4 regions of the Psychrobacillus sp. FSL K6-2365 genome follow, and region 1 is predicted to be linked to each of the others. Evidence: riboswitches for the same ligand, from Rfam matches in the RefSeq annotation. Region 1 holds a riboswitch; each other region holds the start of a gene.
What was found. A riboswitch is a leader RNA that binds a small molecule or an ion and turns the genes downstream of it on or off. The one in region 1 is predicted to bind lysine.
Positions count from the first base shown of each region.

Region 2: linked by a shared signal. The riboswitch ahead of dapA (4-hydroxy-tetrahydrodipicolinate synthase) and the one ahead of MKY29_RS21575 (transporter substrate-binding domain-containing protein) in region 1 are both predicted to bind lysine.
Region 3: linked by a shared signal. The riboswitch ahead of MKY29_RS13705 (aspartate kinase) and the one ahead of MKY29_RS21575 (transporter substrate-binding domain-containing protein) in region 1 are both predicted to bind lysine.
Region 4: linked by a shared signal. The riboswitch ahead of MKY29_RS15225 (Na+/H+ antiporter NhaC family protein) and the one ahead of MKY29_RS21575 (transporter substrate-binding domain-containing protein) in region 1 are both predicted to bind lysine.

Region 1 covers NZ_JBBOOO010000001.1:4,251,187-4,258,867, forward strand. Annotated here, with positions in the region: gene MKY29_RS21560 (hypothetical protein) at 76-801, opposite strand; gene MKY29_RS21565 (amino acid ABC transporter ATP-binding protein) at 825-1,559, opposite strand; gene MKY29_RS21570 (amino acid ABC transporter permease) at 1,578-2,339, opposite strand; gene MKY29_RS21575 (transporter substrate-binding domain-containing protein) at 2,402-3,256, opposite strand; lysine riboswitch at 3,381-3,564, opposite strand; gene MKY29_RS21580 (YvrJ family protein) at 4,028-4,192, opposite strand; gene MKY29_RS21585 (helix-turn-helix domain-containing protein) at 4,641-5,945, shown strand; gene MKY29_RS21590 (hypothetical protein) at 5,947-6,078, shown strand; partial or broken gene MKY29_RS21595 (cation:dicarboxylate symporter family transporter) at 6,211-6,376, opposite strand; gene MKY29_RS21600 (response regulator) at 6,413-7,291, opposite strand; gene MKY29_RS21605 (ATP-binding protein) at 7,302-7,681, opposite strand, start outside.
Region 2 covers NZ_JBBOOO010000001.1:3,487,568-3,495,248, reverse strand. Annotated here, with positions in the region: gene MKY29_RS17635 (SRPBCC family protein) at 1-119, shown strand, start outside; gene MKY29_RS17630 (methyl-accepting chemotaxis protein) at 360-2,057, shown strand; gene MKY29_RS17625 (YehS family protein) at 2,224-2,733, shown strand; gene dapA (4-hydroxy-tetrahydrodipicolinate synthase) at 2,797-3,684, opposite strand; lysine riboswitch at 3,911-4,090, opposite strand; gene MKY29_RS17615 (DHH family phosphoesterase) at 4,253-5,440, shown strand; gene MKY29_RS17610 (LLM class flavin-dependent oxidoreductase) at 5,724-6,782, shown strand; gene MKY29_RS17605 (polyprenyl synthetase family protein) at 7,463-7,681, shown strand, end outside.
Region 3 covers NZ_JBBOOO010000001.1:2,741,997-2,749,677, reverse strand. Annotated here, with positions in the region: gene trxA (thioredoxin) at 635-949, shown strand; gene uvrC (excinuclease ABC subunit UvrC) at 1,000-2,793, shown strand; lysine riboswitch at 2,983-3,161, shown strand; gene MKY29_RS13705 (aspartate kinase) at 3,257-4,489, shown strand; gene MKY29_RS13700 (YslB family protein) at 4,879-5,292, opposite strand; gene MKY29_RS13695 (succinate dehydrogenase cytochrome b558 subunit) at 5,575-6,186, shown strand; gene sdhA (succinate dehydrogenase flavoprotein subunit) at 6,236-7,681, shown strand, end outside.
Region 4 covers NZ_JBBOOO010000001.1:3,033,309-3,040,989, forward strand. Annotated here, with positions in the region: gene MKY29_RS15195 (YuzB family protein) at 80-316, shown strand; gene MKY29_RS15200 (TIGR01457 family HAD-type hydrolase) at 345-1,109, opposite strand; gene MKY29_RS15205 (DUF86 domain-containing protein) at 1,096-1,557, opposite strand; gene MKY29_RS15210 (DUF3055 domain-containing protein) at 1,642-1,908, shown strand; gene MKY29_RS15215 (YutD family protein) at 2,125-2,466, opposite strand; gene lipA (lipoyl synthase) at 2,481-3,416, opposite strand; gene MKY29_RS15225 (Na+/H+ antiporter NhaC family protein) at 3,525-5,084, opposite strand; lysine riboswitch at 5,165-5,347, opposite strand; gene yunB (sporulation protein YunB) at 5,396-6,166, opposite strand; gene MKY29_RS15235 (bifunctional metallophosphatase/5'-nucleotidase) at 6,209-7,582, opposite strand.

The DNA of each region.
Region 1 (7,681 bases):
AAATGAATAACGATAAGGTAGTCAATTACTGCTTCTGCGGCTATTTCTTTCTAAAACAAAAAAAGTGGACTCATTTTATGAATTCCACTTTTTTATGTCTATTCGGTAAATTCCTTTTATATCTCGTAATATACATCCATTAGCCTCAAAAATACGTCTCATGGGCTTGTTATTTGTATCTGTGCTTCCCACATATACCTTCGCACCAAAATTTTCCAAGAGTTCTAATGAAATAGCATGAAATATCGTTCCGTATCCTTTGCATCGTTGTTCTGGTACAACCCCAAAGTAAAACATTCTTCCCTCATCAGTAGTCCCTTGTTCAATATGTGGAATACTAATACCGTAGTTCATTGCATTTTGAGAAAAGATAAAGCAATGGTCTCGCCACTTAACACCTATTTCACTTTCAAGTGATTCCATTATTTGATTGATAGTAAATATATTATTTTTGTTAGCTGAACCACTCCTACATGAATCGTACAATGTAGCAAAAGCCAAATCAGTCATATGACTATCGGAAAGAGATTGTACTTGAAAGCTACCAGAACTTATAAATGGTCCTTCCAATGTCTTTGTGTATTCTACAATAGAAGACACTTTTTTAAACCGACGCTTGAAGATCCAGTCCTCATTCTCTTCATCTATTAATAGTGATAAATATGCTACTTTTTCTTCTTTCCACTCTGCTAATATTTTATCAAATGCAATTAAGTAATCAATGTTTGGAACATAAGATACTTTTAGTTGATCCACAAGCCAGTATTCCTGATCTTTTTTAATCAGATTGAAAAGGTTCACCTATCGATTCCCCCATGCTGTTGTTAGCTTAATGTTCGTTTTAAGAAAGCCTTTGTTCGATCTTCCTTTGGATTGTTAAAGATTTGTTCAGGCGTTCCTTCCTCAGCAATTACTCCTTTATCCATAAAAACAACTCGATCAGCAACTTCTTTAGCAAACTCCATTTCATGTGTAACTATTAACATAGTAAGTCCTGTGCCCGCTAATTCTTTCATCACCTTAAGCACCTCTCCAACCATTTCTGGATCAAGTGCGGAAGTTGGCTCATCAAATAACATAACATCTGGTTCCATCGATAGCGCTCTCGCTATGGCAACACGTTGCTTTTGACCACCCGATAATTGCTTAGGTTTAGCGTTTACATATTGATCCATTCCAACTACTTTTAAGTATTTTAAAGCAATTTTTTCGGCATCTTCTTTAGAGCGTTTTATCACTTTTACTTGTCCAACCATACAGTTGCTCAGCACGTTATGGTTGTTGAATAAGTTAAATTGTTGGAAAACCATTCCTAACTTTTTTCTGTAAGCATGGATATCGTGTTTTTCATCTAAAATATTCTCTCCATGATAGATGATTTGCCCTCCACTAGGCTTTTCTAACAAATTTATACAACGAAGTAAAGTAGACTTTCCCGATCCAGAGGAACCAATGATGCAAACAACCTCTCCTTTGTTCACTGAAAAATCTATATCTTTTAAAACCTCATGATTTCCGAAGGATTTACTTAAATGTTGAACTTCGATGACATTTTGCATAGATTTCTCCTCCTTCGTTTAATCTATATTAGTATTACTTTTTGTTAACATAAGTTGCGGTGGTGGTTGTCCAATCATGCTATAGTTTTCTGGTCCATCTAGTTTTCTTTCTATATAACGTAATATTAATGTTACTGTAAAAGTCATGACGAAATATAAAATACATGCTATAAAGAACGGTTCAAAATACTTAAAGCTTATTCCTGCAACTGTTTTTGCTTGAAAATATAGTTCCGTAACACCAATCACATTTAATACCGATGTATCTTTAATATTAATGATAAATTGGTTGCCTGTTGCTGGCAGTATATTTCGGATGACTTGAGGTAAAACAACACCCCACATTGTTTGGAAGTGATTCATACCAATTGCTTGTGCTGCCTCGAATTGTCCCTTATCAATCGAAATGACACCACCACGTACAATTTCTGCCATATAAGCACCCGTGTTAATCGAAACGATAAATATTGCAGCCATTGTACGGTCCATATCTATTCCAAAAGCTAGTGCAGAGCCATAGAATATTACCATTGCTTGTACAATCATTGGTGTTCCTCTGAAAAACTCAATATAAACAGAAAGAATCAGATTAACTATTTTTAATACAATACGTTTTAGCTTTCTCTCAGGCGTAGGAATTGTACGAATAACTCCTGCCAGCAAACCAATAACTGCTCCAAAAATCGTACCAATTATGGAGATTAGTAGTGTCATTCCTGCTCCACGAAGGAACATCGGCCAGTTACTTGTAATCATCGAAATAATATATTCAATGCTCATACATTTCCCTCCTTCCATATAAAAACCGACTGCAAAAAGATGCAGCCGGTATCACATCATTTTTATTCAGCAGCTGGTTGATTATTAATCGCCTTATCCATAATTTCTTGACGTTCTTCTTCCGTTATTTCCGCTAAAATTTCATTAATTTTATCTGTTAAGTCACTACCTTTTTTCAAACCTACAGCGACTGCTGTATCTTCTTCCTTTGCTTTAAATCCTTCTGTGAACTCCACCATTGCAAAGTTCTCGTTTGCAGAAGATGCGCTAATTCCTTCTGGTCTTTCAGATACATATCCATCAATAACTCCAGACTCTAATGCCACACGCATTGCCGCGAAATTATCTGACGCTGGTTGTTTTTGCACATCTTTAATTTGATCGATAACACCATAATGTGATGTATTTAATTGACCTGTAATTTTAGCACCACTAAAATCTTGAATCGAAGTAGCCCCTTCAAAAGCACCGCCTTTTTTCACTACCATAACAAAGTTGGAGGTGTAGTAGTTTTCCGAGAAGTCGATTGTTTCTTTACGCTCTTTTGTAGGTGACATTCCCGCTATGATTGCATCAATTTTGTCTGATTGCAATGATGGTACAAGACCGTCCCATTCTGTTTTGACGATAACTAGTTCTTTTCCTAATCCGTTAGCAATTCGTTTAGCAATTTCCACATCATATCCACCAGCATATTCTGCATTACCATCAATCTTCACTCCACCATTAGAGTCATCTAGTTGTGTCCAGTTAAAAGGTGCATAACCAGCTTCTAAACCAACTGTAAATGTATCTACTGCTGCTTCTTTACTATTATCAGATGAAGACCCTGAAGTTTCAGTAGCATCTGTTCCACATGCTGCTAATAATAATAACAAGCTTGCGAATATCGTTATAAATACTAATCTCTTTTTCATTTTAATTACTCCCTTTTTATCAGTGTATGTTTGTTCCTATAAAAAAAGACAACTTGTACAAAAAAAGACCTGAGATGAACTCAGGTCGCAATATGTATAGTTGCCCAAATCCTCTACTTTTCCCAAATGAGATAGCACACCATTAAAAACCGGGATGTTTATAATGGACAGTCCTGCAATTATTAACTGCAGACCCAGCAAGTAATACCGAGAAATATTACTAACTTCGGCGACATTTCCTTCTCCATAGAATTATAGCTTCTCAAACTCCACTATGGACTGTTAAATATCGCGCCTCTACCTCACTATACTAAGTGAGGTCGTATTCAATTATGTTTCATAGTCTACATTAGACATACTTATCTGTCAACTGACTCTCGAAAAAACTATTTATACGTTGAGATTAATAGCTACATGATCAGATATACCAATTTTAGAGTAAAGATACTGCTAATGATTCTTCTATTTTGGATTGTGGGCTTACGTAATCTATTTGGTAAGTTAAATCGTCAATAGAGGGATAACCAATTTTTTGAAAGTAGAAGTAATTGTGGAAAATAAACTAAAAAATTATATTGTGATTTACATGAAAAAAGTAATCCATTTTTTGAGTTAGCCACTCGGGATGGATTACTTTTCACTTCTGTCATTTTCGTTAAAGAAAATCGTAGGTTCAGAGTGAAAATAAGCTTAACTTCCATTCTTAAAAAAGAGTTTTTTCTCTATCAATTTATATAATCAACAGGATATCAGTTTCATCCATGTTACATGTTACTTTCTTTTTTCTATGCTATTGTTAACAACATTTGCTATATTGTGAATGGTATTTTCTAGAGCGTCTATTTTATTTTCAAATCGATGCAATAAGTAAATAGTGACTACAATGGGAAATCCAAAGTTTCCAATTAGTTGTACAATGTTTCCCTCGCCAATCATGCGTTATCCCCCTTTCTTTAATTTTTACCATTCCTTAAGCGTTGATATACCTGTTGAGTAAACCCCTTCGAATTGTATTCTAATGAGCTGACTTGTCCGAAAAGAGGAAAATCATCCATCAGTCTATTCCAAAATCACCTTGGATTAAATTAATTGATATTTATCATATTATACTAAATATTTAGTATTTTTAGAATAACTATAAGTTGGGAAACACGCTCTACTATCTTAGATTATTAATACATATCTAATACTAATTTCTTAATTTAATGAAATTTTACTATATTTTAATAAAAATTGGATAAGTAAAAACCCTATATTCTACAACTTTCTACTACTTATTATGCTTTTCAACCAAGTATCAGTCGTTTCAAGTCGAACGATTGAAAAAGGATATTTTGTTTTTTTCAAGAATTAGTACATTACTAATTCATAAGGGGTGAAGAAAATGAGTAGTATAGGTCATATAATAAAATCGGAAAGATTAAACCAAAGTATGAAACAAACCACATTGGCCAAGGGAATCTGCTCTACATCCTACTTAAGCAAAATAGAAAATAATTTAACTATTCCAAGTGACGAAGTAATAACGTTTTTACTTAAAAAACTAAATATAGAAATAGATCAAGTATCCAGTGAAAAGGAAAATAAAGTTATTGCATCGTTATCTGAACTGTACAAAATGGGAGTATTAAAAAGGGACAAAAAATTTATAAGAGAATCCTTGCAAAAATACACTAATAAAAATCAATATTTTTTACAACTAAATAATTATTATAGTTATCACCTTTATCTATTTCGTCTCCTATTAATACTTGATGATAAGGAGGATAGCCTGCAATCTACCTATAACGTAATTGCAAAAATAAGAGATGGTATGGACGAGAAACAAAAGTTTATCATTAATCTAAACTTAGGACTTTATAGTTATTTGGATGGAAATTATCAAGAAGCATTAAGTCGATTAGAGATGTCTTTAAGATTTATAAATAATGGTAAAAATGAAGAATGGGAAATAGCTGATTTTTATAATGTCCTAAGTTTAACGTACTTTAAGTGCAATGAGTTTTTTAACGCAATCAATTTCGCTTCAAAATCATTACTTTATTATAAGGACAATCTTTTATTCGAAAGAGCAATTGATAATTACATCGTTATAGGAATTGCACATAAAAAAATGAGAAAGTATGAAGAAGCAGAAAAGAACTATAATTTAGCGATGAAACTGGCAAAAGATTATAAACTGATTAATTATGAGGAGGTGATTTATCAAAATCTAGGTTCATTATATGCAATCCAAGGGTGTCATGAAAAAGCAATTGAGTTTTATAAGCTTAGTTTAAGAATTAAAGAAGAAGATTGTAATGCTGAAGGGTATTTATTAACAATTCTATCCATTGTAAAAGAGTACTCCAAGCAGTCTGATCATGAACAGGTTCTCAAATGGTGTAAGAAAGGCTTAGATAAAATAGTGGGGGGAAAAAACTCTAACAAAGAAAATAGTTCCTATTATTTTCACTTACAAATTTATATAAATTACCACAATTTTAATAATGAACTTGAAAATTTATTAAAGGAAGCTATAAATTATTTCGAAAAGGAACAGGATGAACGTCATGTTCAAAAGTATTCGATTTTACTAGCAGATTACTTTTTTAAACATAATAAATTTAAAGCTGCGAGTTTATACTATCAAAAATCAAATCAGATTCTATTTAAACAAAAATTTATTAATAGATGGGAGGATTTATAAGATGAAAAAGAAGATTATATTGCTAACCCTATCAAGTGTTGTCATCTTGGCTTTAAGCTTTACTACCAATATTAAACACATTAGTGAAGAAGAAACACCAAGACCAACGTCTATAGGGAATTCTTATATTTAAAATTAGCTGCTCGACAAGCTCAAGAGGTCAATTCGTTGGAACTATCCACTCAAGCTAAGCAGAGATTTAAAAACCGGCCATCCAAATAGATAGCCGGTTTTATTGTTTACAGTTATTATGTTGAACTTCCTTTACCCCAAATAGCGCAAATTTCATAATAATGTTTGTGACCCAGAACACTCCATCGGTGGTACTTGAAGAAAGCTTGAACAGGCTTTACTTTATCACCGATTGCTGCGATGCCTAATCCGAATAATACTGAGAAGAAAGTAGTTGGAAGCAATACTCCTGCTGCAATCACTTAAATATATACGGTAGCAACTTAATCATAAGTCTATTTATAATTTTCAAGTACTTCTAAATAGAGTGCTTGAAGAAATTTTTTAATATTTACCTTTACTTTAGAAGAGTTTAACTTATCCTCAACTATTTCTATTGATAACTTTCGAATTTCTTGAAAATCGAAATATCGTGGTGCGTAATGTTCAAATTCTGGAGTGGTATAGTCAATTGCCCCTAGTGTAGCTAAGTGTTGCATAGCTAATAATATCGTTCTTCGTAGTCGCTGTTCAATCGCCTTCATTTCTTTTTTAATATCCTCCGCGTCCAGTTTCATGGCAAGCGATTCATATATATCTTTTAAGGATGGAAATGTATTTAAAGGATTATTTTGCTGAATAAGTATTTCCACTATTGAGATTAGATCATTACTTCCTATTTCACCCACTATCCCCATGCTGCTTAGCTTTGAGCTAACCATCTCTCTAACACTTTGCTTTTTTAGCACTGGTTTTAATGGAACGATATTTGCTAAGGAATCTTTTATTGCCAATAAAGAATCCTTCAATTGAAATTGTTCTGTTATTTTCGTTAATATACTCTGAACCTCAACACGATTAATGGGCTTATGTATAAAAAATTCAATACCTTTTATATATGCTTCTCCTACCATCTCTTTATTGACGACTTGAGAAATCATTATGAATTGCCCTTTAAATCCCGTGTTTTTCAATTGTTCAATCGTTTCAAGTCCATCTAATTTGGGCATTAGAAAATCGATGAGAACAACATCTGGTTCTGTTGTGAGAATGGGTGATATACATTCCCCCCCATTTTCCGCTTCGCCAATAACTAACCCCAACTCTCCCTCTGTTATAATTTTTTTAAGCATCAATCTGCTAGCTGCATCATCATCTACAATATAATATCGCAGTGTTCCTCCCTCACCTTCTTAAGTTTTTTGTTGGAATATTAATATTGAAAACAACACCATTTTCAAGAGATTCAATTAGTATATTCCCTTCCAATATATGTACAATTTCTTGAGTGTGGGATAGCCCAATACCTGTTGCAGCTACTCCCTGATCATTAAACTTAGTCGTATAGCCTGGTTCAAATACAATTGCTTGATCTTCCTGTGAGATACCTTCGCCAGTATCTCGAATAACAAACCATATATTTTGAGACTCCTCATACACATTTATATTAATTTCTCCGTTAATTAAAATTGCTTCCACTGCATTCGCAACCACATTATTCAATAATGCCAATAATGGAACTTGCTTCTCTGTTTCAAAATCAATTGAAATAGCAGAATGAATGG
Region 2 (7,681 bases), 760 kb from region 1:
AAAACGACACGAAAGTGGTAGAAGTATTTGAAGCTGAAACGGCTAATCCGATTGAAATGCAGCAAGAAGGATGGCAGGCAATTTTAGACAACTTTAAAAGACATGCGGAGCAACAGTAATTTTACATGTATAGAAAAGTGCTTGGTTCACAATTAGAACCAAGCACTTTTTCTATACTCTTTTATTGCTGAAAAAAATAGATTTTTGATCACTTCACAGACTTTAAAATAATCCGATAAACAAGTATAAGGTTATAGAGAGTCAGTTTTCTTATTGTGAGAATGTGTTGATAATCGTAAGTTTATAAAGGGTTTTATAGGAAATAGAGTTTGAGTTATAAAGAACAGGGGGTTTCAAAGTTGAAACTAAAAGGAAAGCTGATTAGTACTTATTTGATAATTACGGTATTCATCTTTGTAGTGGCAGGTGTGTCATTGTTAGCACTTGGTGCTACTAACCAACACTCGAAAGAAATGTATCATAATCGTGTTATACCTTTAACGGTTGTAGTTGAAATGGCAAGCTTAACAGAAAATACGAGGGTACAAATGCTGTCTGCAGTGTTAAATGAAAGTCCTGAAAAGACGCAAACAGCAAAAACGAATATGGAAGAAGTGTCGTTACTCATCGAGCAGTACCGGGGGCTAGTACTTGATGAGAATGGGGCAAAAGCCATTACGAAATTTGAAACAGATTGGAATGCATTTACAACTATAGTTCAATCGAATATCGGATTAGTTAATGCTGGTAACTATAATGATGCCCTTGCTGGTCTAAGAGCGGGTGAGGAAGCATTTGCGGTTTCTAGAGATAGTTTACTAGTATTAAAAGATAGAAATATCTCCCTTGCGGAGGAACTGAATAATATCAACAAGTCAGCATTTGAAACGAATCGATTCATCGTATTTGTCATTACATTTGTTGCATTGATAGTAGCTGTTGTCATTGGTGTTGTTATGGGCAACAAAATTGGAAATCCAACACGTAAAGTAGCAGAAAGACTGGTGGAAATTGCATCTGGTGATTTAACCAAGTCACCATTAATTACGAAGCGAAAAGATGAAATTGGAATGTTGGTCAATGCTACAAATGAGATGCAACAAGATTTACAAAATGTTATTTCTGAAATACATTTGGCTTCCAATACATTATCAAGTCAATCCGAGCAATTATCTCAATCAGCAGAACAAGTTAAAGTTGGTAGTGAGCAAATCGCGACCACAATGCATGAGCTTGCAAATGGGGCCGAGACACAGGCGTCCAGTGCGTCGGATATTTCTGAAATGATGGATGGTTTTGCACAAGCTATTCAAAGTTCGGATGAATCGAGTAGAGGTATTGTTGAAGATTCTCGCTTGGTGACACTAGGTGCGGAGGATGGACAGCAGTTAATGGAACTATCCGTTAATAAAATGAAAGATATCGATGGAATTGTCAAAGGCTCTGTGGACCGAGTAAAAGGATTAGACGACAAGACGAATGAAATATCAACCCTAGTTGAGGTTATTCAATCTATCGCCGATCAAACAAACTTATTGGCTTTGAATGCAGCAATTGAAGCAGCAAGAGCAGGAGAGCATGGAAAAGGATTTGCAGTTGTAGCAGATGAGGTGAGAAAGCTTGCGGAGCAAGTATCCCATTCAGTTGGAGAAATTACCGATATTGTCGCAACCATACAAAATGAATCTCAATCAGTAGTTACCACTTTAGAGAACGGTTATAAAGAAGTAACAGATGGAACAGATCAGATACAACGTACTGGTGAAAAATTTAAAGAAATTACAATTGGTATTCATGCAATGACAGAAAAAGTAGAGCAGATTTCAAAGAATCTAGCCCAAGTTAGCGCAAATAGCCAACAGATTAATGCATCTGTTCAAGAAATTGCTTCCGTTTCAGAGGAATCTGCTGCTGGTGTAGAAGAGACAGCTGCGTCCGCTGAGGAATCGGTTGGTTCAATGGAAGAAGTGGTAGCAAGCTCCCAACATTTGGCGACAATTGCTATGAACCTTGCTGATGCAGTTTCTAAATTTAAAACAGCTAAAACAGCAGAATAAAAAGTGCCTGGTTCTAATGCAATTCTGAATTGTGTTAAACCAGGCATATTTATTTTTTATGAAAATAATTTAAAAGTTAAATTGTAAGGTAGTAACATAGTGGAATTGAAATCGTGTAAAATGGAGAAGATGTTGGTTATATAGATAGTTTATAGGAGGTTAATAAATGGAAAATAATGATATATTAATCAGATTAAGATATGCCCTAGATATTAAAAACAAAGACATGGTAGAGATTTTTAAACTAGGTGGCGTTGAACTTACAAAAGAAGATGTACTTAAAATTCTTACTAAATCAAAAGAAGATGATGATGTTGAAGTAGTGGAAGATGAAAATCATATGAAGTGTAACAACAAGATGTTGGAATCATTTTTGAATGGTTTAATCATACATAAAAGAGGTAAACAGGATCCAAAACAGGCACAATCTACTAATCCAGAGCCTGCAGAACAGCAGAAGGATCATGTGAATAATATACTCTTGAAGAAACTAAAAGTAGCTTTACAGTTAACAACGGAAGATATGCTGGAAGTATTAGATGATGGCGGAATTATTGTATCTAAAGGTGAACTAGGTGCTATTTTAAGAAAACCAGGGCATCGTAATTATAAGGAATGCGGGGATAATTTTGCACGCAAATTCCTTAAAGGATTAGCTGTAAAATACAGAAATTAATAAAGAAGAGCGAATTCTAAATTGAGTTCGCTCTTCCTCTTTTTCTATAGACAATTGAAAATGCTATATTTTCACGGTTTGTTGCAATGTGGATAATACTTCTTGTAAAGAATTCAGCTCTTCTTTATTCAAAGGAATCATAGGTAAGCGAACACCACCTACAGGAATTCCTTTTAAATTTAATGCCGATTTTACAGGAGTTGGATTTGGCGCTGCAAATAATGCTTTCATGATAGGTAAAAGACTGCGATGATCCTTAGCAGCTTCTCTTACATTGCCACTATTAAACTTTTCAATCATTGTTTGCATTTCGTTCCCAATAACATGTGATGCTACTGAAATAACTCCTGCTCCACCAATCGATATTACTGGGATTGTTAACCCGTCATCACCGCTATATAGTGAAAAATTTTCAGGTGTATTTTGAATAATTTCAGCCATTGTATCTAAATTCCCACTAGCTTCTTTAATAGCTACGATGTTCGGAATATCGGAAAGTCTTACAACGGTTTCTACTGACATATTGACAACACTCCGACCGGGAATATTATATAACATAATCGGTAAAGATGTAACTGCAGCAATTGCTTGGAAGTGTTGGTACAATCCTTCTTTTGATGGTTTGCTATAATAGGGAACAACAAGCATAATACCATCGACACCTGCATCAGCTGCTTGTCTTGTTAAATCGATGGATGCTTTTGTGTTATACGAGCCGGTGCCAGCAATTACCGGGACTCTACCATTCACAACTTCTACTGTAAATTTAAACAGTTTAACTTTTTCTTCCTCTGTTAACGTCGGAGACTCTCCGGTTGTACCAGATATGACTAAACCATCAGTTCCATTGGCAATTAAATAGTCTATTAAGTTTCGTGTAGCTGGAAAATCTATTTCCTCATTATGATCAAAAGGAGTCACCATAGCCGTTAATATTTGTCCAAAATTCATAACTTCTCCACATCCTCTAGTTATATTATTAAAAATTCAGGGAGAAGGGCGGTATCAATTATGCCTCCGCGTAATTGCGTAAAGATTTTAAATTACACTAGCGAAATTCAAAATCTATGACATCCGCCGGAGGCATAACTTGACGGTTGTTTAGTCAAGTTATGTAGACGCAAAAAAGCAACAACGAGGGCTCGTTGTTGCAATAGAAATAAAGTAATATTTCCGTGCGTAAGATAGCCCTCCATATAGTCTCCTATATGACAATTCAGTGTTTATTCAACAGCAGAACCAGCTTCAAGAAAAATGAGATTCTTTCAACTTCGGCAAATTCCCCTTTCCACAAATATCAAAGGATCTCATTATCCTCCAAATGTGTACTGATGGTCTTCGCGCCTCTATCCTTACTTCAAATGTATTTGAAATAAGAGAATATTTAATTATTAAAATAATACATGTTTTTTAATACTAATGCAACAGTTTACCTGTAAAATAAATATAAAGCTATTTAAGGTCAGTATAATTAATAAGTTTCATACGTTAAAACCATACTATTCAAGAGGTGAAAAGGATGTATAAATTATTGTCTCATAATGATTTAGATGGTGTCGGATGTGGCATTTTAGCAAAGCTTGCTTTTGGTGAGCAAGTGAAGGTGCGTTATAATTCGATTTCCTCCCTTAATCGAGAGATTGAATACTTTTTAGAAAATGATGAGCCAGATACATTTTTATTTGTAACTGATTTGACTCCAAACGAGGACAATGAAAAAAGGCTTAATGACTTTTATAATGCAAAAGGGAAGGTCCAACTGATTGATCATCACAAATCTGCCTTACACTTTAATGATTATGAGTGGGGATATATTCTAGTAGAAGATCACGAAGGCAAATTAACTTCAGCTACTTCATTGTTATATGAATATCTTGTAACAAATAAATTGTTGGAACCAACTGCAGCACTCACAGAATTTGTAGAATTAGTTAGACAGTATGATACATGGGAATGGGAGAAGAATGAGAACCACCAAGCTCACTCGCTTAACTCACTATTCTATTTAATATCGATGGAAGAATTCGAAGAAAAAATATTAGAGAGACTTCGTACAAGTGATCATTTTGATTTTGATGAATTTGAAAAGAAAATATTGAAAATGGAAGCGGACAAGATTGACCGTTATATTCGTCGCAAGAAAAGAGAAATTGTCCAAGCAACCATAGGGGAACATTTGGCAGGAATTGTGTATGCAGAAACTTACCATTCAGAGCTAGGCAATGAACTAGGAAAAGAATATCCACATCTCGACTATATAGCGATAGTAATTATGGGGGGGAAAAGAATTTCCCTTCGTACTATATATGATCATATTGATGTATCTGAAGTTGCTGGTCAGTTCGGCGGCGGAGGACATCAAAAAGCATCTGGATGTACCTTAACAGAAGAAGCTTATAAGTTATTTGTTTTGGACACTTTCCATCTGCTACCGATACTAGAAGATGCAAAAAGAAATCAATATAATTTGAAACAATCATCATTTGGTTCATTTTATATGAATAGAAAAAATGATACGTTCATTTTGTATTCTAAAAATAATCAGGATTGGATACTTGAAAAAAATAAAACCGAAATAGGACAAACCTTTACTAGTTTTGAAGAAGGAGAGCGATTCCTAAAAAGAAACTATGAGGCAGCTTTGGTAAGGGATGACTTGTTCGTTGATTACTTAATGAGTGAAGTGAAAAAAAGAGACAATTCATGATGAATTGTCAATTCTAAGGATTTTAATCTATTTACTTGCGTTCGTCTGTTAAATACTTGCTTTCAAGAAGTCGGTACTTGCGGAGTGTCCTTACTTACTTTCTTTCAATCTGGATTTACTTGCTCTTGAACTAGCTGTACTTGCGGAGTGGTAATTTAAACCAAAAATATCTACCTCTAATAAAACCGGAAAATTGAATATAAATAGAATGATAAGGTATCATTAATGCCGACAGACTAATTATAAAAAACATGAAACCGCAGAAATTTAGGGGGTAAATTAAATGGAAATTGGAATAACAACGTTTGTAGAAACAACACCAGATGTAAAAACAGGCAAAGTAATTAGCCATGCTGAGCGTATACGTGAGGTTGTTGAAGAAATTGTATTAGCGGATCAAGTTGGGTTAGATGTATTTGGTGTAGGGGAACATCACCGAAAGGATTATGCGGCTTCTGCTCCAGCTGTTCTTCTAGCTGCAGCTGCTTCACGGACGAAGCAAATAAGACTCACAAGTGCTGTAACAGTACTTTCTTCTGATGACCCAGTGCGAGTGTTTGAGGAATTTTCTACATTAGACGCTATTTCTAATGGTCGTGCTGAAATCATGGCTGGACGTGGTTCCTTTATCGAATCTTTCCCCCTTTTTGGCTATGACTTAAAAGACTATGATGAACTGTATGAAGAAAAGTTAGATTTGCTATTAAAAATACGGGAGTCTGAAATGGTTACATGGGATGGTAAGCATCGAGCTGCTATTCAGAATCGCGGGGTATATCCGCGTCCCGTTCAAAACCCTCTACCGGTTTGGATTGCAAGTGGTGGAACTCCACAATCTGTTGCACGAGCTGGTTTCCTTGGATTGCCACTAGTGCTGGCGATTATCGGAGGAAGTCCATTACAGTTTGAACCACTAGTGAGGCTATATAAGAAAGCTGCTAGTGAAGCAGGTCATGATGTGTCCAAGCTGACAGTTGCATCCCACTCGCACGGTTTTGTTGCCGAAAGTACCGAAATGGCAGTAGATAAATTTTTTCCGCCGACACAGCAAGCGATGAACGTTTTAGGCAGAGAACGCGGATGGGGTCCGTATACGCGTTCAACCTTTGATGCTGCACGTAGCTTGGAAGGTGCTTTATACGTAGGAGATGTAAAGACCGTAGCAGATAAGATTATATTTCTCCGTAAAAATGTTGGTATCACCCGTTTTATGCTTCATGTACCAGTTGGTTCAATGCCACATGAAGACGTGATGAAAGCAATAGAATTACTAGGTAAAGAAGTGGCACCGAAAGTTCGTGCGGAAATAGCTAGATGGGAAGCAGAAGGTAAAAGTAATTAATAAAGTTCTTTCGTAAAAAAAATATATATGAGTAGCTCTAAGGGAACGATTTTCGTTCTCTTTTTTTAAAAGATATTATATAAAATTTACCTGTGAACACTGGGTTCAAGGCATTTTCATGAATAATTAATCTCGCTGACTTCCGTTTCAGGTATGGTGCAAAGGTTAAGAGTGCCACCTCGTATGACAACGCCTTCGTGACCCACATCCTGTGGGCCTTCGCGGGAGAAGCGATGAACCATCATCGACCATTGGGATACGTTGTGATGGTTCATCTGACTCCCTCATCCCGCAGGAGTCTCGACCTTGCACTACAATCAAAGTAATGAGTAATGCTTGAGAAGATTTCCCTTATTACTAGCGTTAATTTCAGCTGGACATTTTATCATATAATTCACTTTTATTTAGTTGTTCTTGCTTACAATTATCAGTTTTTGTACATGGTTGATTGGAGCGCAGTTCTGAGCGGAAATCAACGGCATATCTAGGAAAGAGGACCGGGAATCATTTTGCCTGGTTTTTTTTATTTTTTTTATTATGAAGCAATGATTTCACTCATAGAAATAGAAAGAGTAGTAAATTCAGATGTTTAAAACAAGTTATAAATAGGTTGAATGTTATAATAAGAATAATATTTAGTATGAAAAACGTATAAAAGAGAAGTGAAGGTGAGTAATGATATGAAAGAGAAAATAATTATCAATGCCGATGAGTGCTACCAGCAAGCAGAGGAGAAGGCCAATCATTATTTCCAATCACTTTATGCGCAGGCCCAAAAAAAGACATATGTGAAAGTTCTAACGGAAGATATACATTTGTGGAAACATAAACATATCCGTCATCCCATATTTTCCTTGTTTTCAAGAGGGAAAGGAAAAACTAATACTAGCGGGTATCAC
Region 3 (7,681 bases), 1.5 Mb from region 1:
CCTGTGATTTTCGTTACATGTGGACGCTTTCCGCGGGCATTGCCTCAGCCTCCTCGCTGCGCTGCGGGGTCTTCGCCTAACGCTTTTCCCGCTGGAGTCGCCACATTTCACTACAATCAATTATAGCTTAGTACTATAATATAAATTTTGACAAAGCAATGTTAAGATTGATCCAATTTTAGAAAGCGTTAATACTGTTGTCGAATATGAATTAGAAGAAATGCTATTGTTTAAAGATAGTTGATGACAGTGAATTTTCTTTGTATAATGGTCCATTTCAACACATCGGATCTAAATATACTACGAATAATTAAGTGAGATTGCATTCAACTATCTTTTTACTAAAAGTGTACACGGTTGATTGGAGCGTAGGGGCGGCGACTCCAGTGGGAACAGTGAGACAGATGAAACAACCCATCGAACGCGTAGCGGAGGGGATAGTTCATCGCTCAACCCACGGAAAGCGTCTGCCCGGAGCGGAAATCGTCAACGGTATATCTATGTTTATGTTCTTACAGGATCGGGCGTATTGCACGGTTTTGTTATCGGTTGTTTTGTTTCAAGCTAATATGTAGATGTTGATATTTCTGTCTGTTATAATCATTACATAGTAGACAAAGGAGGAATTTTTAATATGGCAATAGTTCACGGAACAGATCAAACTTTTAATACAGAAATAGAAGAAGGTTTAGTATTAGTAGATTTTTGGGCAACATGGTGCGGACCTTGTAAAATGATAGCTCCAGTATTAGAAGAAATGGATGCTGAAATGAGCGATAAAGTTAAAATCGTAAAAGTAGATGTTGATGAAAACCAAGCGACTGCAAGTCAATTCGGTATTATGTCTATCCCAACACTAGTATTATTTAAAGATGGCCAACCTGTAGACAAGGCTGTTGGGTTCCAACCAAAAGAAGCATTAGTACAATTAGTAGAAAAAAACGCATAATTCAAAACCGGGTGCTACATAGTACCCGGTTTTTTTAAACAGGTGATAATATGAATAATGATTTGATCGAACAAAAGTGTTCCATCCTACCAGATGAGCCAGGATGTTACTTAATGAAAGACCGACAAGGAACTATTATCTATGTAGGAAAAGCAAAAATATTAAAAAATCGCGTACGCTCATATTTCAAAGGAGCTCACGACGGGAAAACGCTTCGATTAGTACAAGAAATTGTTGACTTTGAATATATCGTCACTTCATCTGAGGTGGAAGCTTTAATACTCGAGCTCCATCTTATTAAAAAACATGATCCTAAATACAATATTATGTTAAAAGATGATAAAACGTATCCATATATTAAAATTACTGCTGAAAAAGATCCGAGACTGATCATTACAAGACAAGTTAAAAAAGATAAAGGGAAATACTTTGGACCTTATCCGAATTCTCATGCGGCACATGAAACGAAAAAACTGCTGGATCGTTTATATCCACTTCGCAAATGTCAAAAAATGCCGAATAGAGTATGTCTTTACTATCATATGGGTCAGTGTCTAGCTCCATGTGTGAAAAAAATTGAAGCAAGTGCTTATGATAAAATCATTCATGAAATTACTAGTTTCCTGAATGGCGGGCATACGCAAGTGAAAAAAGAATTGGTTACGAAGATGAATTCAGCTGCAGAAGCGCTTGAATTTGAGAGAGCAAAAGAGTACCGTGATCAGATTTCACATATTGAACAAGTTATGGAAAAACAAAAAATGACGATGAATGATTTCACAAGCAGAGATATTTTTGGTTTCCATGTGGATAAAGGGTGGATGTGTGTTCAAGTATTCTTTATCAGACAAGGGAAGCTTATTGAAAGAGATGTTTCTTTATTTCCAATCTTCCGAGATCCAGAGGAGGAGTTTATAACATTTTTAGGTCAATTTTATGCGAAATCAGAACATATTAAACCAAAAGAAATTTATGTTCCTTTGAGTACGGATATTGACTTGGCTTCAAAACTGTTAGAAATGAAGATTTTCGTACCACAAAGAGGGACGAAGAAAAATCTGGTCGAATTGGCGGAAAAAAATGCTAAAATTGCACTGACGGAGAAATTTCATTTAATCGAAAGACAAGAAGAACGGACGATAGGCGCGATAGAACAGCTTGGTGATTCGATGAATATTGCACCTCCAATGCGAATTGAAGCTTTTGATAACTCTCATATTCATGGGACTGATGCGGTATCTGCAATGGTTGTTTTTATTGATGGTAGAGCCAGCAAAAAAGATTATCGTAAGTATAAAACTAAAACCGCAGCTAAGCATGATGATTACGGAGCAATGCGCGAAGTTGTACGTAGAAGATATACTCGTGTACTTAAGGAAAACTTGCCACTGCCTGATTTAATCATTATTGATGGAGGAAAAGGACAAATTGAAGCTGCACGAGAAATTATAGAGGATGAATTGGGGTTAGATATTCCAATTGCAGGTCTTGCAAAGGATGGCAAGCATCAAACTTCTCAGCTTATCTATGGAGACCCTTTGGAACTAATACCGATGAAGCGGACGAGTGAAGGTTTTTATTTGCTACAACGTATTCAAGATGAAGTCCATCGTTTTGCTATAACATTCCATAGGCAACAAAGAGGGAAGCATACTATTGCATCATCTCTCGATGGTATAGAAGGAATCGGACCTCAACGGAAAAAGTTATTATTAAAGCATTTTGGTTCCTTAAAGAAAATACAAGCTGCTAGTAAAGAAGAGTTTATGGAAGCGGGTCTTCCTAGTAAGCAAGCAGAGATCATGGTTAATCATTTTCAGAAAAATATATTGTCTTCTGAATAATCATGTGTTATGGTTGAAACAATTTAACTTGACTCAGTACAAAACGTCGCAAATACGTGGTTAAAAATTGCTGATTCAAGTTAAGCCTCTGGCGGATGTCATAGATTTTGAAGGAGTTAATGCGTAAGCACAATTCAAAGTCTGGAGGCATTTACACCGAGGCGTAATTGAATATTTCACTGTATTTTAAGTGAAGATAGAGGTGCGATTAGACATCAGTACGCAGCAGGAGGAAGGAAAGTTCCTAGAATGGCTGTGGAAAGGGTTTTTCGCCGAAACATAGATTAGCTTTTCCTATTCTATTGTTGGTTCTGCATTTAATAGATGTAGAATTGTCAGAATTTATATTCTGGAGGGCTATCTCACATGGGCAGATTTTTTGGACCGTGTATGAGACAATGCTTTTCACAATATGTGGAAAGCATTTTTTAATCCTTACAGATTAATTAGGGAGCGGATGTTCATGACTAAAATTGTAATGAAATTTGGCGGTACTTCAGTTGAATCAACTGGAAAAATTGAAAATGTTGCTACTCGAGTGAAACGTGAGAAAGATAAAGGACATGATATTGTTGTTGTAGTATCTGCAATGGGTAAAACAACGGATGAATTATCAAACCTTGCTTTTGAATTAGCAGAATCACCATCAAAACGTGAAATGGACATGCTCTTATCCAATGGGGAGCAAGTTACGATGGCTTTACTTTCTATTAGGTTAAATGCAATTGGGATAGATGCCATTTCTCTGACCGGTGCTCAAGTCGGTCTCATAACAGATGATATACATAGAAATGCAAAAATACTGAAACTGGATCCCGCTAAAATTGATAGTTTACTTGATTCAAATAAAGTGGTTATTGTAGCAGGTTTTCAGGGGATATCAGAAGAAGGAGAGATTACAACCCTTGGCAGAGGGGGATCTGATACAACTGCTGTAGCTATTGCTGCTTCTATCAAAGCAGAAATTTGCGATATTTATACGGATGTTGATGGTATTTATACATCAGATCCGCGCTATATCGAGAATGCTCGAAGGTTGGAACAACTTGAATATGACGAAATGCTAGAACTAGCTAATTTAGGTGCAGGGGTATTGCATCCACGTGCGGTTGAATTCGCTAAAAACTATAAGGTTCCATTAAGAGTTCGCCCAAGTTATAAAGATGGAGAAGGAACGATTTTGAAGGAGGAAGTAGATGTGGAAAATAATTTAGTAGTTCGTGGGGTAGCTTTTGAATCCGATATCGTTCGATTAACTATAGAATACGAGGTGCCATTTAACGGTTCTTTAGCTTCTATTTTTACTACTTTAGCTGCAAATCATATTAACGTGGATATAATTGTCCAGTCGATAGTTGATGGAGTGAAACCCGCAGTTTCTTTTTCAATTAAAAAGGAATCCTTGGCTGAAACAATTACAGTTTTAGAAACACATAAACAGGAGCTTGGTTTTACTTTCGCAGATTTTGAAGTAGGTCTTTCTAAGGTTTCTATTGTTGGTTCAGGGATGGTTTCAAACCCAGGGGTGGCTGCTCAAATGTTTGACCGATTAAGAAAAGAGAATATTCCTGTGAAAATGGTAAGTACATCTGAGATAAAAGTGTCAGTTGTCGTACCTCAGCAGCATATGATAGAAGCTGCTAATGCATTACATGACGAATTCGATCTTGCATTAACGCATCAATCAGTACAATAATTTATAGTTTAAAGTACTGTTGAAATTAAACTATCTCAAATAAAATCAAAAAAAACAGTCAAAAAGATGCTTGGTTCTTAAAGTTTAAAACCTGTTTCTACCGTTTTCAGCAGACTTTGGACAGACTTATTGCTATATTACTACCGTTTGATTTTTATCACAACGACGCGTTAGCGAGGGAGATAGCTCATCACTCCCCCGTGGAAAGCGTCCGCCTGTTTCTGCATCGCATCGCTACGCTAGCTTTGAAACATGAAAGTGCGTTGAAACGGAAATCAGTAGTATTATTCAATCTTTCAATCCATATAAACCCTGTGTTTACGGGACACTTTTATATACGCTTATTTATTGAAAAGGGTAACAGGAAAAGTCATTAGCTGACTATCCTGTTACCCTTTAGTTTTAGAATCCCATTTTATTTGTAAAGTAACTAAGCCGTTCTTTTTAACTTCTTCATCGTAGCATTCAGTTAAATAACCAGTAAGCTTCTGTTGTTGTTCAGCTAAAAAACCCGCTTCTAACCGATGACTTCTACTCTGTCCACTTCTAGGTAGATTATATGTACTTAACGTATAGAAAACTGAATCTTTTGTTGTTTTTTCTAAATGCAAAGTGCCCCATCCAGCTTCGTTGAAAAACGTGACGGCTTCTTCCATTGAATAAAGGGGGAATTTGCGAGCTAAATCCTTCCCAGCCCAATATAATATATCTTTTTCATGTTTTCCGAGAATAGAAGTAAGCACATGGTCTCTTATTAACTCATATCCAAAGGAAGTTACATGTGAATGTTCCTTTTCATTCAAGTAGCAACCCTTCTTTCCAAAATCATTATTGCCTATTTATTTTATCATAAAAAAATAGGAATGGGGACCGAATAGATTGTGATTATATAAACAAATTATTATCCAAAAAAGGTAGAGGAATCCATATGGAAATTCGGAAAGATACCTTGACGCTCTAAAATGATGAGAGTACAATGGATATGTCATAAATACGTAACATGATGATGTGAAAGTTTTGAACACAATTGTTTTTTTGCGATAGTTTTCATTCCTTTCGGTCGGAAATTTGAGGGGGTAATTGTTTTGTCGAATGAGCGCGAATTTTATTGGCGTCGACTGCATTCCTTACTAGGTATTATTCCAGTAGGTCTGTTTTTAGCGCAGCATTTAGTAGTAAACCATTTTGCTACAAGAGGCGAAGAAGCATTTAATAGTGCATCTCACTTCATGGAGAGTCTACCATTTCGATTAATGTTAGAAATCTTCGTAATTTATCTTCCATTAATGTTCCATGCATTTTACGGAATTTATATTGCATTCACTGCAAAAAATAATCCGAAAAACTTTGGTACATTAAGAAACTATTTATTTATTTTACAACGTTTTACTGGAATTTTCCTTGTAGTATTTATCGCATGGCATGTTTTTGAAACACGTTTCCAAGCTGCTATTGGAGCAAAAGAAGTTAACTTTAACATGATGGAAGAGATCTTATCTAATCCGTGGATGTTAGGTTTCTATATCGTAGGTGTAATCTCTGCTACATTCCATTTAGCTAACGGTATTTGGTCATTCCTAGTTAGCTGGGGTATTACACAATCTGCAAGATCCCAACAAATTGCAACATATGTAACATTAATTATCTTCTTAGCGTTATCTGTAGTTGGCGTACAAGCTCTTCTAGCATTCGTTTAAGAAACTGTAAAGACGTTCAACTACTATTAAATCGAGGAGTGAGAATAGCATGGCAAAAAGTAAACTGATTGTTGTCGGCGGTGGATTAGCTGGCCTAATGGCAACAATGAAAGCTGCCGAGGATGGCACGCATGTAGATCTATTTTCAATAGTACCTGTTAAACGTTCGCACTCTGTTTGTGCACAAGGCGGTATTAACGGAGCTGTAAATACAAAAGGTGAAGGAGATTCTCCAACAGTACATTTAGATGATACTATTTATGGAGGAGACTTCCTTGCAAACCAAAAACCAGTTAAGGCAATGACAGATGCTGCACCTGGAATTATTAGCTTGTTTGACCGAATGGGTGTTATGTTCAACCGTACACCTGAAGGATTATTAGATTTCCGTCGTTTTGGTGGTACAATGATGCACCGTACAGCATTTGCAGGTGCAACAACTGGCCAACAATTACTATATGCATTGGACGAGCAAGTTCGTCGTTTTGAAGTAGATGGATTAGTAACTAAATTCGAAGGATGGGAATTCCTTGGAATAATTAAAGATAACGAAGGCGTATGTCGTGGTATTAAAGCACAAAACCTTCTAACGATGGAAATTCGTGCATTCCGCGGAGATGCGGTTATTATGGCTACTGGTGGTCCTGGAATTATTTTCGGTAAAACTACTAACTCTATCATTAACACTGGTTCTGCTGCATCTATCGTGTATCAACAAGGTGCTTATTATGCAAATGGAGAATTTATTCAAATTCATCCGACAGCGATCCCTGGTGACGATAAATTACGATTAATGTCTGAATCAGCACGTGGTGAGGGTGGACGTATTTGGACATACAAAGACGGTAAACCTTGGTATTTCCTTGAAGAAAAATATCCGGCATACGGAAACTTAGTTCCACGTGATATTGCAACACGTGAAATATTCGATGTATGTGTTAACCAAAAACTTGGTATCAATGGAGAAAACATGGTTTATCTAGATCTTTCTCATAAAGATCCGCATGAACTAGACGTTAAACTTGGTGGTATTATTGAAATTTACGAGAAATTCACTGGTGATGACCCTCGTAAAGTTCCTATGAAAATTTTCCCAGCAGTTCATTATTCAATGGGTGGGCTATGGGTAGACGATGATCAAATGACGAATATTCCTGGATTATTTGCAGCTGGGGAATGTGATTTTTCACAGCATGGAGCTAACCGTTTAGGAGCAAACTCATTACTTTCTGCTGTTTTCGGCGGAAGTGTTGCAGGACCAAATGCAGTTAAGTACATGAGTCATCTTAAAACTCATGCTGTTGATATGGACGATTCTATATTTGAAGCTGAACTAAAACTGGAACAAGAGAAATGGGACAAAGTGATGTCTATGAAAGGTACGGAAAATGCGTACTTAATTCATAAAGAACTTGGTGAATGGATGACTGATAACGTAACTGTTGTTCGTTATAATGACAAACTAGAAGCAACTGATAAGAAAATCCAAGAGCTT
Region 4 (7,681 bases), 1.2 Mb from region 1:
ATACATTTCACAATAGAACATCTTAATTGACGTTCTCTTTAAAAAAGAGTAGCATGACCATGTAGTGAGGTGAACAGCTGTGAATCCTATGGTTGAATTTTGTATAAGCAACCTTGCAAACGGGTCCCAAGAAGCTTTTGATATATTAGAACAGGACTCTAATTTAGATGTGTTAGAGTATGGTTGCTTGAGTTATTGCTCCCTCTGTTCTGAAACTTTATTTGCCATTGTAAATGGAGAGGTTGTAGAAGCAAATACCCCAAGCGAACTTGTTGCAAAGATTTATCAATATATAGAGGACAATCCTCTATTTTAAAAGACTGAGGCTTTGTGCTTCAGTCTTTTTATTTTGTCCATTCACTTAATGATTCCAAATAATAGGTAGGTTGCTCCGCTTGAAGCTTTACTTCTGCTGTACTATTTACCCCACTATTCACGTGCACTGTATCAATCCCCATATGAATTCCAGTTAAAATATCTGTTTGATAATTATCTCCGATCATAACCATCTCTTCTTTGTTGAAGCCATACTGTTTTTGTATGAACTCTAACATAAATGACTGAGGTTTTCCCATATACAAAGGCTCGACTCCAGTAGAATACTCGACTAACTTTGTAAAAGCCCCATTACCTGGCAAAAACCCTATTTCTGTAGGGAAAGCATGATCACTATTTGTTGATAGAAACGCTGCTCCAGCTCTAACTGAAAGACAGGCAGTAGCCAGCTTTTCATAATTAATGTCACGATCAATTCCAAGAACGACAACATCTGCCATACCTTTAGTAATCGAAATACCTCTCGATTTAAGAGCATCTTCTAATCCAAGTTCACCAATCATAAAAACTTCTTTGTGCGGTATATACTCGCTAATATAATTTGCTGCAGCAATAGAAGATGAAATAATATGTTCAGTATCTACATGAATATCCATAATAGCTAGTTTTTCTTGCAGCTGCTTTTGCGTCATAGAAGAGTTATTTGTAACAAAAAAAGGCTGGATCTCATTGCTTTGTAAATAATGTATAAATTCCACAGCTTCATGAATTGGCGTTTTACCTCTATAGACAGTTCCATCTAAATCAATAAAATATGCTTTATAATTTAACATTAGAATCCTCAGGTAAAAAAGCTGAAACTGGTCCTAATTCGTCTATTAGATATGTTTCTACAGCTTTAGGAAATTCCTTTAAGTATTGTAAATTCTTGACGAGAATTCCTTCTAATTGCTTGTGATCTACCGCATAAAATTGACGAACAAGTACTTTTCTAAAATTTATAACTTCTTTTAAAGGGCCGTCCATTTCAACGGTGATAACTTTTTCATCTGTTAAAATATCGATAATATCATCGTACCCACCTGGATCACGCATAATAAATCCGTCGATCATCGAATTCCCTACATCGATAACAGATTCAATAATATTTTGACCAATTCGCTCGAACGCTAATTTGGATACTTCATCTGCTTGCCAATCTTTTTTTGTCTCTATAATGTTTAACAACTGGTTCATATGTGCCAATGTTAAAGCAATTTTTTTTCTATCTACAAAATACATTGAAAAGCCTCCTAATAGTTGCTCAGTTGATATATACTCCTATTCTATAGTACCATAATTCTATGGTAGGAAGGAGTGTCACTAGTGGAACGATTTTATTTGTACGATGATGTAGAGGATACCAAAACACGATTTGTAGGTTTTACAGGGGAATCCCAAAGATATGATTTAGCTATTTCCCAAAGCTCTCGTTTTTTTGGAAAAGTACTCGTGATGGATATACAATATGGACGGGCAGCTATAATCGGTCCCGATGATGTGGACGAACCAGGCTATCTGGAGCATGTATTTAATAGATCAGAAGAAGAAGCGCTGGAATTAAGAGATTATTTACGCGAGTTATTAAGTTAATATGAGGAGGCTAGTTGTGTTTCCTTACACTTCGGACTTGCAGATAGCCCTAAAAAACTCCAAAATAGCCCTTAAACTATGTCTTAGCTTGTAATTATCAGCTGATAGCCCATAAACTTACTATATTGGCCCTTAAGCCTCGTGCTATAGCCCATAAATGTGAGAGAAGCGCCCATACATCAAACATCTTCCAACAACAAAAAAACCTTAAGCAGATCATAATTGATCTTGCTCAAGGTTTTCGTTTACTTCTTTTATAGTTTCTACAGGAACTACTTTCGGGGCTACTCCTATTTTCTTCACGACAAAATAGGCACAGCCAAAGTTACAGTATTCATATAAATAATCTTTCATCGTCCCTATTTTCGTATCAAATGTAGCTTTGTGACTACGATCCTCAAAAAAACCTTTAAGACGAAGCTGACCATAACCCCAATCGCCCATAATATAATCGTATTTAGTTAAGATTTCACTGTAACGATCTAAAAAGGCTTCTTCTTTAAATGCCTCACGAAAATCTTCTATAATCTCATAAGTAAAGCCTTCTGCAACTATCATTTAATCACCATCCATTAGCTATTTGGAGTAGCTAGAAGTTCCTCACCTTGCAATTGTCTTTGCTTAGCCGCAGCGTTAACCTGTTCATCTGCGTGATAACTACTTCTAACAAGTGGACCAGCTTCACAATGTGAGAATCCTTTGCTCATGGCAATTTTGCGCAATTCTCCAAATTCGGCTGGGGTATAGTATTTAAGAACTGGTAAATGCTTTTTGCTAGGTTGTAAGTATTGACCGATCGTCATTATATCTACGTTGTTAGCACGAAGGTCATCCATCACTTCTATTATCTCTTCATGTGTTTCCCCTAAACCTAACATTAACGAAGATTTTGTCGGAATACTTGGTTGCATTTCTTTTGCTCGACGCAGTAATTCAAGGGATCGATCGTATTTTGCTCTTGCACGAACTCTTGGAGTAAGTCTACGAACGGTTTCAATATTATGGTTAAGAATATCAGGTTTTGCATCCATAATATTACGGATATTCTGCTCAATCCCACCCATATCAGAAGGTAAAACTTCTATTGAAGTGAAAGGATTTTTTCGTCGAATCGCACGGATAGTTTCAGCAAAAACTTCAGATCCACCATCTTTTAAATCATCTCGAGCAACTGCTGTTACTACAACATGTTTTAGATTCATAATAACAACCGAATCAGCAACTCTTTCTGGTTCAGCCAAATCCAACTCATTAGGTAGTCCAGTTTTCACTGCACAAAAACGGCATGCACGTGTACAAATAGCTCCTAAAATCATAAATGTAGCTGTTCTACGTGAACCCCAACACTCATGTATATTTGGACATTTTGCTTCCTCACATACTGTATTTAGATTATTTTCACGCATTAACTTTTTAAGACCTTTGTATTCATCATTCGTATTTAACTTAATTTTTAGCCACTCTGGTTTTCTTTGGTACTCTGTTTTCGTTGGTTTACACGATGTCATTTCATCTCGACCCCATTCTAAATAAACTAACTACACTGTTGTCAATGTAACATATTATTTAATTGCAAACAACCATACAATTACCAGAGACATCCAATATTAAAATTGCTAAACTACTCTTTTACTTTTAAGACTCCATATAGAGAATAATAAGATAAGGATGATGACTACCGTTATAAATCCAAAGATAACGGAACCAGTAAGACCTAATACTAAATATCCAATTGCAGCAATGACTGCACTAACAATTGCATAAGGTAACTGGGTCATTACATGGTCAATTACGTTAACGCCTGCACCAGTTGCAGACATAATGGTTGTATCAGAAATAGGCGAACAATGGTCTCCAAATACTGCACCTGCTAAAACTGCTGCTAAAACAGGTAGTAGTAATTCTGGCTCTACTACCATAATGATGCTTGCACCTATTGGCAGTAAAATCCCAAACGACCCCCATGATGAACCAGTTGCGAAAGCCATAAATGCTGTTAAAACAAATAGTAGGAATGGGATTATCCCTACTGGAATATTATTTTCTGTAACGATTTTAGCTAAAAACTCACCAGTCCCCAGTGCATTGATTAAAAATGAAAGTGACCAAGCAAATATTAAAATACAAATAGCCGGTAACATTGAATTAATACCAGAAATAACTGCTTTCCCTAACAACCCAACATTCGCTTCTGGATTTTGTTTGAATTGACGAGTGTATAATAGTATTGCTAATATACTCGATACGATTCCACCTATAAATAATGAAAGTGGTACATCTGTGTTCTCAAAAATAACAAATAAGTTCATCACTTTACCTGAAGCCTGGTACCCTGTCCAAAACATTGAAGCTAGTGTAACAGCTATTAATGATAAAATCGGTAAAATTAAATCATTCACTTTTCCATAATTATTTTCCGGGAAATTACCTTGTAAATCACCTGGATTAGATTTATTTGGATCAAAAAGCACTCCTGTTTCTTTTGCACGTTTTTCATGTTTTTTCATCTCACCTAAGTCATTGTCTGTCCATGCTATAAAAAATACCATTGCAAGAGCAGCAATAACATAGAAATTCATCGGGGCCATTATCAGAAATGCCTGAAGTGGTGTATAGTCTGTTACTGCATAAGTAGCAAAAATAACACCTAACTGACTTATTAGAAATGCTCCCCAGCTAGAAACTGGAGAAACTACACAAATTGGTGCTGATGTAGAGTCTATAAAATAAGCTAACTTTGCACGTGATACTCGATGTGAATCTGTAATTGGACGTGCAATCTGTCCAACAGCAAGTGCATTAAAATAATCATCTACAAAAATAATAATTCCTAAAAAGACTGTTAATAGCTTAGATCCACGATTTGTTTTAATACGTTTAACAGCCCATGCTGCAAAGGCGGTACTTCCACCTGATAAGCTGACAATGGCGGTAATTACGCCTAGCATTAATATGAAAGATAATATAAAGATATTGTACACATTCAATCCATTTTCCCAAAACGATGTGATAAAGGAATCCCAAAGAATGTTTAATGAGTCAATTGGCGAAAAACTTTCTACTAATAAAGCTGCCGAAACGATTCCGACCCCTAATGATAATAAAACTCTCTTCGTAACAAGCACCATTACAATCGCTAGCAGTGGCGGTAAAATCGAAAATATCGTATTTTCCAAAACAAATCCTCCTAAATATAAAAAGCCAACCTAATGTATATATAGGTTGGCTTTTAGTTAAAATTTTAAGCATAAATTTTATACTCTGTAGCTCTCCATTTATACAAGTGTATAAATGACAGTGTTATTTTTGTTCAAAATAACCCCAACTAGATTTGTCTCGACGATCAGCATCTAATTTCGGCATAACTTCCTTCCGTTTACAATCACAGTTGTCATTCTCCTGTAAACTACTCTTAAGTCATGCGGCCTCTACCTATTCTTATTCATTTCCACTAGTATAGCAGTAAATACTATAATTTTAAGGTTTTTTATTTTTCTGGTAATGGTAGTGGAACTTCTATTGATGGAGCTGCATCACCATCGCCACCTGTGTATATATAAGGAACCTGGCCTTGTACAATCCCCATTGCAACAGGTATACTCTGTTCAACTGTACTCATTTTACTTGCTAGAGGAACGATTATTTGTACATTTACTTTAATGTGAATATTGACTTCTACATACGCATTATTAATACCAAATTTTGTAATCGAAGGTACTACATTCGATTGTACATTACCGATGACGTGAAAGCGTATTGGAATTTTCGGGCCTAAATTACCGATAAGGGGAATATTCGTCGCTTGCCCCATTGGCACGAAAAATACGACTCCACCTTGATCCTCCATCGTTTGTTTATCGTACTCGATGTCATCTAAGTAAGGTAGGCTTGAAAAGTCCCCCTGCTCAGCCTGCTCCAAATGGGCCTGAACTAATTGATTTGTATCAGCCAATACACGATTAATTATTTCTGTATTAAATCGTGTAGTTACCATTGTGGTACTATCTGAAGGAACCTCTTCGATTATGTCATTTACATCGAGCGTATTGGAAATTCTTGAGTTAATCGCTTTATTGATTACCATAGATGCTATTTTATTCGTTTGAACTTCTGCATATTGTAGATAGGTAGTAGTCAACTGCTCATTAATATAATAGATGAGACCTCCAACTGATAACAAGAAAGCAGTTAAAAAAATAGCTATTTTACGCTGATTAGTAAAGAAAGCAAATCGTTTTTTTTTCTTTCTATAGAACAAAAACAATCCTCCTAATTACTACATATGTAAGGAGGAGGACTTTCATGACTTATATTCATTTTTTTCTTGCTGTCCATACCATTTCACGATATCACGAATCATTTCAGGCATAAAGTATTGTTTTGGAGCGAACTTTAATGAAGGAAAAAAGTAACCGAAAGTAAACATATCTAAAGTTGCCAATGTATAGATTTTCTCGATTTCAAGTGGTATTTCATTGACTAACACAGTTCCATCTTCCAGCTCTTTAAGCTGTTCATATAGGATTGCTCCAAGATAGTTCCCTCTGAACCCTAGCCCCTTTACTTCAAGCTTTGGCCATTTTTCATTTTTTCCCGTACGAATAACCTCGAGTAGCTCTGCTCCAGTTAATGTAATAACACATGGATTAATCGGGTGAGGCAAACATTGGTGTAAGTCCCTTGCAGTAATTGGCCCCTGATGAAGATCCTTTAAGAAGATACCCGCCGGAAACATAGCACAGTTTGCATTAGTAAAGGAAAGTAATGCTTTTCCAAAAAAATGAGATAAATCGGATTCCATAAACCATTCCTTCTTTAATCTGAAAGGATTGTAGAAAGCAATACTAGACATTTCAGCTATTCCTTCATTTTCCCAAGCTAACTGCGTATCACTTGCGTTAGAGGGAACTGGCAATGTTTCTGTTCGAATTAATACCGCTTTCTTAGATTGGATAACCCTTTTCACATGATCAAACTCCAACGTTACAAGTCCAACATTCATACCAAATTTACCTGTCGCTGCTTGCAACGAATCCCCTATAACCTTACCTTCTTCAAAGGCGTGATGTGTATGTGACCCCAAAACCAAGTCTACTTGTGGAATTTCCAAAGAAATTATTTCATCCTGTGACATTCCTAAGTGAGACATACAAATAAGTACATCCACTTGTGGACGAAGTATAGTACATACCTCTTTCAGACGTGGAATCGGATCTTGAATATGCCAACCTAACTTTTCATAATAAATGCCATAATCTGCAGTTGCCGCAACAATTCCTATTTTAATGCCTGTTGGTGTCACATGTATTTTATACGGTAATACCCATGTAGGAATATTCCCTTCCAAATCAGTAAAATTGGATACGATCACTTCAAAATTAGCATCTATGTATAACGCTTCCAAGTCATTATGACTTAAGGTGATTCCCTCGTTGTTTCCAATCGTTACATAATCATATTGAGCGTCATTTAACAGTTGTACATTTCCCTTACCAAGAGTACCTTCTGTAAATATATTAGACCGATCCAAATGATCCCCAATATCTAACGTTAAATAGGAAGCTTCTGAACTATGGTTTTTCCGTCTATCATTGAGAAATTGATGAATAATTGGCCAATTTTCTAGATGACTATGTAAGTCATTTGTATGGTATATATAAATCGTCTCTCTCATTCTTCACCCACCTTAATCAAATAAGAATTGGCATATTTGCGTCCAGATTTTTATTGAGCTCGCTCGATAATTTCTTTAAAAATAGTTACATCCGCCAAA